One region of the Cytobacillus pseudoceanisediminis genome, then DNA from elsewhere that is predicted to be linked to it. Evidence: predicted binding sites of a transcription regulator. Region 1 holds the regulator's gene; the other holds the start of a gene.
The links. Region 1 encodes LexA, which represses DNA repair genes until DNA is damaged. Its sites were predicted from a motif close to CGAACATATGTTCG; they were not measured.
Positions count from the first base shown of each region.

Region 2: M5V91_RS30165 (YolD-like family protein) is a predicted target of LexA. The motif match lies at 2,993-3,006, and genes of this name have one in related genera.

Region 1 is NZ_CP097349.1:2,065,110-2,070,236, reverse strand. Features, by position in the region: gene M5V91_RS11125 (DUF4257 domain-containing protein) at 694-978, opposite strand; gene lexA (transcriptional repressor LexA) at 1,263-1,886, opposite strand; gene yneA (cell division suppressor protein YneA) at 2,042-2,374, shown strand; gene M5V91_RS11110 (YneB family resolvase-like protein) at 2,384-3,031, shown strand; gene M5V91_RS11105 (DUF896 domain-containing protein) at 3,175-3,408, shown strand; gene tkt (transketolase) at 3,638-5,127, shown strand, end outside.
Region 2 is NZ_CP097350.1:334,120-339,246, reverse strand. Features, by position in the region: gene ltrA (group II intron reverse transcriptase/maturase) at 181-1,962, shown strand; gene M5V91_RS30170 (DUF3854 domain-containing protein) at 2,125-2,646, shown strand; gene M5V91_RS30165 (YolD-like family protein) at 3,068-3,334, shown strand; gene M5V91_RS30160 (YhjD family protein) at 3,399-3,614, shown strand; partial or broken gene hbs (non-specific DNA-binding protein Hbs) at 3,659-3,936, opposite strand; gene M5V91_RS30150 (hypothetical protein) at 4,345-4,770, shown strand; gene M5V91_RS30145 (hypothetical protein) at 4,767-5,127, shown strand, end outside.

The DNA.
Region 1 (5,127 bases):
AACAAATCATTTACTTAAAATAAACGCCAGTACAGTGCCCCATATGAAAATCACTAAATAGAATAACCTTTGCAATAGACCGGCGTGCATAGGGATGAAAATTATTAACATATTGAGTGTGACTATGACTAGTAATGTAACTAAACAGTATTGAGTCCAGCGTTTTCCAATTTCTAAAGATTTTGCGTATAGCCAAAGACCGGGCAAAACAGTTATCATGTCAAGTTGAGCTGCTATTGAATGCCAAAATAGATTTATATCTGCTGGTATAAAGCCAGTCACAATATTCCCTAAAGCTAAGATAAGAATAAATATGGTTGCTAGCCGGTTTAGTCCTGTTTTCAAGGGTTTGTGAAAGATATAAAACACCAATGCTGCACTTATATAAAAAAATCCTTTGGGCCTTTGCTTATTCCTTTTTTATCTTAGTTTCACTATACTTAATTGCCCATTGGTTCAGCAGAAGGAGCAGTTTTGAAAAAATAGTTAAAGAGGATTTCTAACGGCAAGGATTAGTATTTATGTTTCGTACGCAGGTACATCCCTTGGAGCAACGAACACTACATGAGCAATTACTTTAAAAATTCGAAAACACTCTGTTTGCATGAGCAGGGGTTTTTACATAGCTAAAATACAAAAACCCCGTTTCTAAGTGAACGAGGTTTTAACTAATTTGTATTTCCCTGCATCTCTCTATTCTTTATGTCTGATCTTTAGGAAATCGAGACATGTCAGCAGTGCATCTCCTCCAAATCCTGCAATTACCGCAAGGAGCACTACCTTTAAGGCAGAGTCAGGATCTGAAGATACGACCAAAAAAACAGCCGCTAAAGCCCCCATGATTACTTCTTCAAAGACCCCCAGATAGATGAATTTTTTTGTCCTTCTGGGTTTTACCATTTTGCCTTCTTTCCGAATATGTCCAACGACACCGACCAGCCCACCAATCAACAAAGCGAAGGTAATGTTCAAAAACATTTTTTCTTCACACTCCTAAAGTCGAGATTTTGGACAAGCGACCTTAGGTTGATTCTCGGTGTATTACCATTATATAGAAAGTGGCTATAAAATAATATGCATAAAAATACCGAATTTTCTGAATAATAAAATAGTCATACATGACTGCAACTTAGTACCAACAGAAAAGGTATCAGTTACTTTCGTATGATTTCGCTAATAGCATCAGGTAATAGGAACTGATAACCTTCTTAAAATTGGAAAAATAAAAAGCAGGCAGTGGCTGCCTGCTTTTTATCATTCTATTAATGCATATGGCGGTATACACCTATAACTTTGCCAAGGATGGAAACATTTCGAAGGATGATAGGTTCCATTGTAGAGTTTTCCGGCTGAAGCCGGATATAGTCTTTTTCTTTAAAGAATCTTTTGACAGTTGCTTCATCTTCCTCTGTCATGGCAACCACGATATCTCCATTATTAGCAGTGCTCTGCTGTTTGACGATGACATAGTCGCCATCAAGGATTCCGGCTTCAATCATACTTTCCCCCATGATTTCAAGCATGAATACATGCTCATCAGCTGGTGCCATTCTTTCTGGAAGAGGGAAGTATTCTTCAACATTTTCAATGGCTGTTATCGGCTGCCCTGCAGTTACTTTACCGACGATCGGAACATTGACTGCACTGACCTTAGGGATGTGAGAAGACTCGTCCAGATCTAAAATTTCAATGGCGCGCGGTTTAGTAGGATCTCTGCGGATCAGCCCTTTGCTTTCAAGACGGGCGAGATGGCCGTGAACTGTTGAGCTTGAAGCCAGGCCGACTGCTTCCCCGATTTCCCTTACAGAAGGCGGATAGCCTCTCAATTTAACTTCCTCTTTAATAAACTCTAATATATCTTGCTGCCTTTTTGATAATTTCACCATCTTTACGCACCTCGTATGTTTTTGTTGTCTCAATTATAGCATCAATTACCATATGATACAAACATAAGTTCGAATTTTTATTGACACAAAACAAATGTTCGGTCTATAATAAAAACATCAAATGCGAACATACATTCTTTTAGAGGTGGTATATCATGCTGAAAAAATTGTGGAAATCATATTCTTATGCTATTATTCTCTTCGTTTTAAGCCTGACAGCATCGTTTATTATGCTCATTCAGATAGAGACACCTGATACGGAAAAGTTTATGAAAGTCACTGTTGCAGAAGGTGACTCTTTATGGGAAATTGCTGAGAGTTTTTCGGCTGAACATTCGCTGTCTACAGATCAATTTATTAATTGGGTCGAACAAAATAATGAGATAGCGGCAGGCAGGATTTTTCCGGGCGATGAAATTGTTATTCCAGTAAAAGCACTGGATGACGAGCCTTATAAAGAGCTTGCCAGTTCAGACTTTTACGAATAAGGAGAAGTTATGAAAGCAATTATTTACTGCAGGGTTAGTACAACAAAGGATACTCAGGAAACGTCCCTTTCAAGACAGGAAGAAGAGCTGGTGAATCTGGCGAAAAAGCATGATTTTGAAGTAGTCAAGGTGATACGCGAACAGGCCAGTGGATATGACCTTGAAAGAGACGGTATATTGGAGCTTTTAGACTTAATTAAAGAAAAGGATATCAAGGTTGTCCTCATTCAGGATGAAACCAGGCTGGGGCGGGGTAATGCAAAGATAGCGATACTCCATTGCATCCTAAAGGAAGAAGTTCAGCTGTACAGCATTTCGAATAACGGCCAGCTCGAGCTTTCGGAATCAGATTCGATGGTGCTGAACATTGTTGGGATGGTAGAAGAATATCAGAGAAAGCTTCATAACATCAAAATTAGACGCGGCATGCAGCGGGCTGTTGATAAGGGATACCGCCCCGAGAAGAACTTAAGCAATCAGGGAACAAATGGCGGCAGGGAAAGAATAGAGGTGCCGATAGAGGAAATTGTCCGGCTAAGGAAAAACGAGTTAACATTTGCAGAGATTGCTGCAACACTCAGAGGCTTTGGCTATAATATCTCAAAAGCAACAGTCCACAGAAGGTATAAAGAGTATATGGAATCACTTGCTGAATAGAGCACTTTTCTTGTCAAAAGTGTTCTTTTTTAGTATGATGGCAGTTGAGTTTCAGTATTGTTCCATATCTGAAGCTATTGTATAATAAAAACTTCTATCAGAATATCCAAAGGTAAACTTTTGATATAAAGGAGCTTTAATATATGCTGCCAAAACAAAAACTTGCCCGAATTAATGAACTGGCAAAGAAGGCAAAGGAATCAGGTTTAACAGAAGCAGAAGCAAAAGAACAGACTTCTCTCCGTAAAGAGTATTTGGAGACTTTTCGCTCTGGCATGCTGAACACGCTTAAAGGTGTTACAATCGTTGACCCGAAAGGAAATGACGTAACTCCAAAAAAGCTAAAAGACTTCCAAAACAAAAACCGCCTTCACTAATATTATAATTGCAAGGGATACACAATGCTGTATTCCTTCTTTTAATAGAAAGCGGAGATGACTTCTATTACCGGCTATCTCCGCTTTTTTTACATACGCCGGGTCTTTTTGTGTCAATATAGTAACAAACCGGCTTTTTTGTCCTTTTCCTGACCCTATTGGTTGTGAAAAAAAGGACACCCGATAATATTAAAAGAGTAAAGAATTACTACTCGAAAGGATGTATTGAATGTTTAATCACACAGATGAACTATCCATCAGTTCCATTCGTACTTTATCAATCGACGCCATTGAAAAGGCGAATTCCGGCCATCCGGGGATGCCGATGGGTGCAGCGCCAATGGCTTATACGCTTTGGACACGCTTCATGAACCATAACCCGAAAAATCCTGAATGGTTCAACCGTGACCGTTTCGTCCTTTCTGCTGGACATGGCTCCATGCTTTTATACAGCCTTCTTCATCTTTCTGGCTATGATGTTTCCATGAATGACATTAAAGAGTTCAGACAGTGGGGAAGCAAGACGCCAGGTCACCCTGAATATGGCCATACTCCAGGTGTTGACGCAACAACAGGCCCATTAGGTCAAGGTATTGCAATGGCTGTTGGTATGGCAATGGCTGAACGCCACCTGGCTGCAACATACAACAAAGACAACTTCAATGTTGTTGACCACTATACATACAGCATCTGCGGTGACGGAGACCTTATGGAAGGCGTTTCGGCTGAAGCTGCTTCCCTTGCTGGCCACTTAAAGCTTGGAAGACTGGTTGTTCTATATGATTCAAATGATATCTCACTTGATGGTGACCTTGATAAGTCTTTCTCTGAAAGTGTTGAACAGCGATTCAAGTCATACGGCTGGCAGTATATCCGCGTAGAAGACGGCAATGATCTTCACGAAATTGCAAAAGCAATTGAGGAAGCGAAGCAGGATGAAAACCGACCAACAATGATTGAGGTTAAAACAGTCATTGGCTACGGTTCTCCAAACAAATCAGGTAAATCTGATGTTCACGGCGCTCCACTGGGTGCTGATGAATTGAAATTAACGAAAGAAGCCTATAAGTGGACTTTCGAAGAAGATTTCCATGTTCCTCAGGAAGTATATGATCACTTCAAGCAGCAGGTTGTAGAAAGCGGCTCTAAGAAGCAGCAGGAATGGGAAGACCTTTTTGCACAGTATAAAGAAGCGCATCCTGAGTTAGGAAAACAGCTGGAGCAGGCAATCAATGGCGAGCTTTCAGAAGGCTGGGATAAAGACATCCCTGTTTATGAAGAAGGAAAGAGCCTTGCAAGCCGTGCTTCTTCCGGAGAAGTGCTAAATGCAATCGCACAAAACCTGCCTTCCTTCTTTGGCGGTTCTGCAGACCTTGCAGGCTCCAACAAAACAATGATTAAAGGTACAGGCGACTTTACAGCTGAGTCATTTGACGGCCGCAACATCTGGTTTGGTGTACGTGAATTTGCAATGGGTGCTGCACTTAATGGTATGGCCCTTCACGGCGGATTAAAAGTATTCGGCGGAACATTCTTCGTGTTCTCTGATTACTTGCGCCCGGCAATCCGTCTGGCTGCACTTATGAACCTGCCTGTTACGTATGTATTCACACATGACAGTATCGCTGTAGGTGAAGACGGACCTACACATGAGCCTGTAGAACAGCTTGCTGCATTGCGTGCAATGCCAAACCTATCTGTTGTCCGCCCTGCTGACGG
Region 2 (5,127 bases), on a different replicon from region 1:
CTATGGAAACATAGTAGAGGGATAGCCCCGAGTCGGAATACTAATGACTAAAGAGGACAATATATCAAATTTATTGGGTTCGAGTATGACTAAGAGAAGCAAAACTCCACTAAGGAGGATGCTGACCAATTGGCACTCAATCTCAAAAAGAAGAGGCTCAGGCACAATGAGTATTATGATATGCAAGCTACGCTTGACCAACTTTACCAAGACAGCCTAAACAATCGTGAAACAAGCGATTTAATGTCTTTGATAACGTCAAGGGAAAATGTCAGGCTTGCTTATAGAAACATAAAACGTAATGGTGGAAGCCTTACTAAAGGAGTCAATAAAACTAACATCACCAATATAGCTGATAAAAACATTGATGAACTGGTATCTTATGTTAGAAAAAGGCTTCAAAACTTCCAACCGCACTCTATAAAGAGGGTTTATATACCTAAAGACTTCAGTGAAGAACGCAGACCTTTGGGTATCCCTACAATTGAAGACAGAATCATCCAGCAATGTATCCTGCAAATTCTCGAACCAATATGCGAAGCTAAATTCCACAAACACAGTTATGGATTTAGACCCACTCGCTCAGCTCACCATGCAATCGCCAGATCACAACATCTTATGAATACAAATGGTCTGCACTACGTAGTTGATATCGACATTAAGGGTTTCTTTGATAACATCAATCATGGAAAATTACTTAGACAGATATGGAACATAGGGATTAGGGACAAAAACCTTATTTCAGTAATAAGCAAAATGTTGAAAGCCAATATTATTGGCGAAGGGAGAATGGATAAAGGAACCCCGCAAGGTGGAATCATTTCTCCGCTCCTATCCAACATTGTGCTGAATGAATTAGATTGGTGGATCAGCTCCCAATGGGAAACATTTCAATCTAAGAAAACCTACTCAAATAAGGGCAAACAGGATAGAGAATTAAAGAAAACTAGGTTAAAAGAAGTTTTCATTGTAAGGTACGCTGATGATTTTAAAATCTTCTGTAGAGACATTAATGTTGCAAAGCGAATGTTTTCTGCAACCAAAATGTGGTTGAAAGAAAGGTTAGGACTTAAGGTAAGTAATAAGAAATCTAAAATTACTAATCTTCGTAAGAACTATACTGAATTCCTTGGATTTAAACTCAAGGTAACTCCTAGAGCAAATACAAGGCATGGATACGCATCTATCAGTGACATATCGGATAAGGCAGTTCGGAAAATGAAGAAAAACCTTAAAAAGTCCATCAAAACAATCCAATACTCAAAAGAGCATAAGAAATTAGAAGTAGACAGAATGAATTCGAAAATAAGGGGATATCACAATTACTACAAAGCAGCAACAAGAGTAAACATCACCTTTGTAAGAATGAATTTTGCGCTCTCTAAGGTCATACACAATAGATTAAAAAGCCAAAGCTCTAATGTTGGGACTGAAAGCAAAACGTACAATAAGTTATACGGACAATATAAATTCAAGAAGATATTTATTGATGGTAAGCCTATCTTTCCAATTGCAGGTATTAAATTAGAAATACCTAAAAACTTTAGAAAAGATATCAATAACTTTACTAAAGAGGGAAGAGCAGCTATCCATAACAGTCTGAAAGCAGTGGATAGTGAAATGCTTGTCTATCTTCTGAAAAATCCTGTAATAAATGAGTCAGTTGAATTTAACGATAACCGTATATCACTGTTCGTAGCGCAAAATGGTAAATGTGCTATTAGCGGTCAACCTCTAACTATCGGTAGGATGCATACTCATCACAAGAAGCCTAGAAACTCAGGTGGAACTGATAAATATAGCAACCTTATTATTGTATCCAACTTCGTTCACACTTTGATTCACGCAACAAAGGAGGAAACGATAAAACGATATATAAACTTAGAGAACCTTTCCTTAAAACAAATTGATAAAATCAATGTTTTGAGAAAACTGCTGAAACTACAACCCATAGTCGCCTAACAAATAAAGCCTTTAATGGATTTTGAGAGTGAGTAGCTTTGATGCATTAGTCCATATTAGAAGTATTTCGATGGAACGCGGTATGCGGTGAAAGTCGCACGTACCGTGTGAGGCGGGGGAAAAGCCAGAGATTACTTCAAAGGTTTACCTATCGTACCCGAAATGGGCAGTGGCTACCTCAATCGTTACGGATTGAGATGCCACACATTTAGTTCAGCAAAGAAACCAGAAGGAACAGGTTCAGGTAATCCAGCCCCCATTCATGTTGCAGTACCTACTTCTAAGTTAAAGGAATGGAAAGAAGGGGTTAGTCTAAAAGCAAGAACTGTATGGTTATCTGAAGGTCCTTTAAAATGCGACATAGCATCAGATTGTATTGGGAAACTATATAATCCATTAGAAATTGATGATATAGGTGATATCTTCTTAGCACTTCCGGGAGCAGGAGCATGGCGTCTAGCCCTTCCTGTATTAAAGGAAATGGGTGTGGAACAAGTAAATATTTGCTTTGATGCTGATGCCGTTTCCAATGTATATGTAAAGAAACACTTGATGGAATGTGCGAAAGGTCTAAAAGAAGAAGGCTATAGAGCAAACCTTGTTTTATGGAATGAAGATGAAGCTAAGGGGATTGATGACTTATTTATCAAAAACCGCTTACCACATATAAAAAAATTATTTTAAAAAATATTATTTAAGCTATAAAAAAGTCCTTTGAGTTGAGTTCTCAAGGGACTTTTCCTTTTACATCAAAAACTGAACAAACAAAATTAAATGTTATTGGCAACTTTCCATCCCTTTCGTTGTTTGGCAGCTGATAAGATATTTGAACATTTAAAAGTCCTAAGTTGCTGCTTCCCAACATCCAATGTAAGAACAACTTCGCTAGTATAACTCCTTACAACCACTGCCCTATGTGTGAGTTTCCCTGCATCATTCATATAAATTAGATCAATCGGTATTTTATTTTCCCTTGAGAAATTAAACAAGCATTTCATGTATTATCAGCTCCTTTTTACATAATAATAAGGGAACTAATGTTCGTTTTCAAGTTGATTTAAGAACGAATGTTTGTATAATTATTGATATAAGGAGATGAGAATAGATGATCCGTGACAGAGGAAAAATTAAATGGCAGCCAGCTCATTTTATGCCAGAGCATAGGGCCATGCTTAATCGAATAACAATCGACGACAAAAAGCAAAAAAAGCCTCAGTTGGATGCACATGAATTTGAGGAAATAGGTTATATTGTCATGGAATCCTTAAAGTGTACCATCCCAATTAAAGTGACGATTTGGAAAGACGGGTTTTTTATGTTTAGAACCGGAATCGTAGATAAAGTGGATATGCTAATAAATATTTACTCTTAGAATCTAATGGTGAGTTATTAAGGATATCTATTCACGAAATTACGGCTGTTGAGAGGATATAAAAATGACCAGGATTCCAGAAAAAGACCGGGATATTTTAGAGCAAGCTATGTATCTCCCGATGCTCCTTACCATTCTCGAAAGGGATCGAATATTATTTGATAAAGGTTCCTTCAAACTTAAACAACCATACTTGGAACTTATTGATGAGACGAATCCAAGAATTCGAAATAGGGTCCAGGAACTAATGGAGTTTTACCTGTATAAGCGATTTAAATAGTAAAAGCCCTTAAGAAGGGCTTTACTAAATTTAGAACCAGTTATTTAACTGTTTTTCACTGCATCTTTCAGTGCTTTACCTGGAGAAAATGCTGGTACTTTACTCGCAGCAATTTCAATTTCTTCACCAGTTTGCGGATTACGCCCTTTACGAGCGGCTCTTTCACGAACCTCAAAGTTACCAAAACCTAAAAATTGGGCTTTTTCCCTTCTTTTAATACATTAGTAACTGCTTCAAATACTGCATCAACAGCTTTTGAAGCATCCTTTTTGGAAAGCTCACTACGTTCAGCAACTGCATTTACAAGTTCTGTTTTATTCATTTTGGTCACCTCTAGAAAAATTTGGAATCATCAATTTATTGTTGCACTATAAGTAATAGCATATAAGCTTGTTTATATTCAAGAAAAATAATCTCTTCATATTTTACTACTTTACCAGCTTGAGTTTAAAATCTGCTAAAATCACTTCACTTTTACTTTCGTCACAGCTTTAGATTTTTTTGCTGCCTTCCCTAATTCCTTCAGCAATGTTTTTTTATCCTTTTTAGAAGCCATATATTCCCCACCTGCCCTCTTATTTCGTTCGTTAATTTTTAGTTTGTCCAAATTAATAAATTCTAAACGTACTATACTCTCCACTAGATGAATAGATTAACAATATAACTATTTAACATTTTGACACTGGGATAAAAGAGGAGAGAGGGGCTCTTTTAGAAGAGGGGGAGTATATTGAAAGCAATCAATCCAATTTTTGATAACAAAAATAAAAACAAGCTATCCGTAACTCATACACCCAATGTTCGGAAAAAGCCTGTAACGAAGGCTGAGGGCAGAAAAGAAAGATGCGATAAAAAGAAAGATGTGAAGATACCATTCAATGACGAAGAGAGGGTATTAATTAAAAGGCTTGCTAAAATGCGTGGCCTGGAACCGACTCCTTATTGCACTTTGTTAATCAAGAAGGCGCTCAAGGAAGAGCATCATTTTCCTCCCTGTTATTACAATCCAAAAGGGAAACCTTATCCTGCAAAACTTGAAGTTCATTACCATGATCAGCTTTTTGATTATAAAGTTAAATGGGATTGTAGTCTAAAAGAGGCTGCCTACAGGATTATAAGTTTCATGCTAACCATTGAAAGAAGGTTATTGTTATGAATAAAACCAGATATGGTCAATATGAAATATATGAAGAAGAACTTGACGATTTATCTTATCAACCAAGTGGATTGATTGATAAGTTAATTTTTAATCTGGGTAGAAGCTTATATAAATCTCAAGAACTTCAATACTCTTTTTCTGTGCCTGCATCTGAATACTTAAGGGGAGAACTATTTTGCAATGATGTATCTGAAGCCATGGAGTGTAAATTCACGCAAAGAGATCTAATAAGTTTACTCCTTGACGATTTTTTGTATCAAGCAAAACAACGAAACAATCCATATGATCTTTATCATGAATTAGATATAAGGAGTGAACACTCGTTAAAGGTGAATAGCTATGAAGGTGGGAATA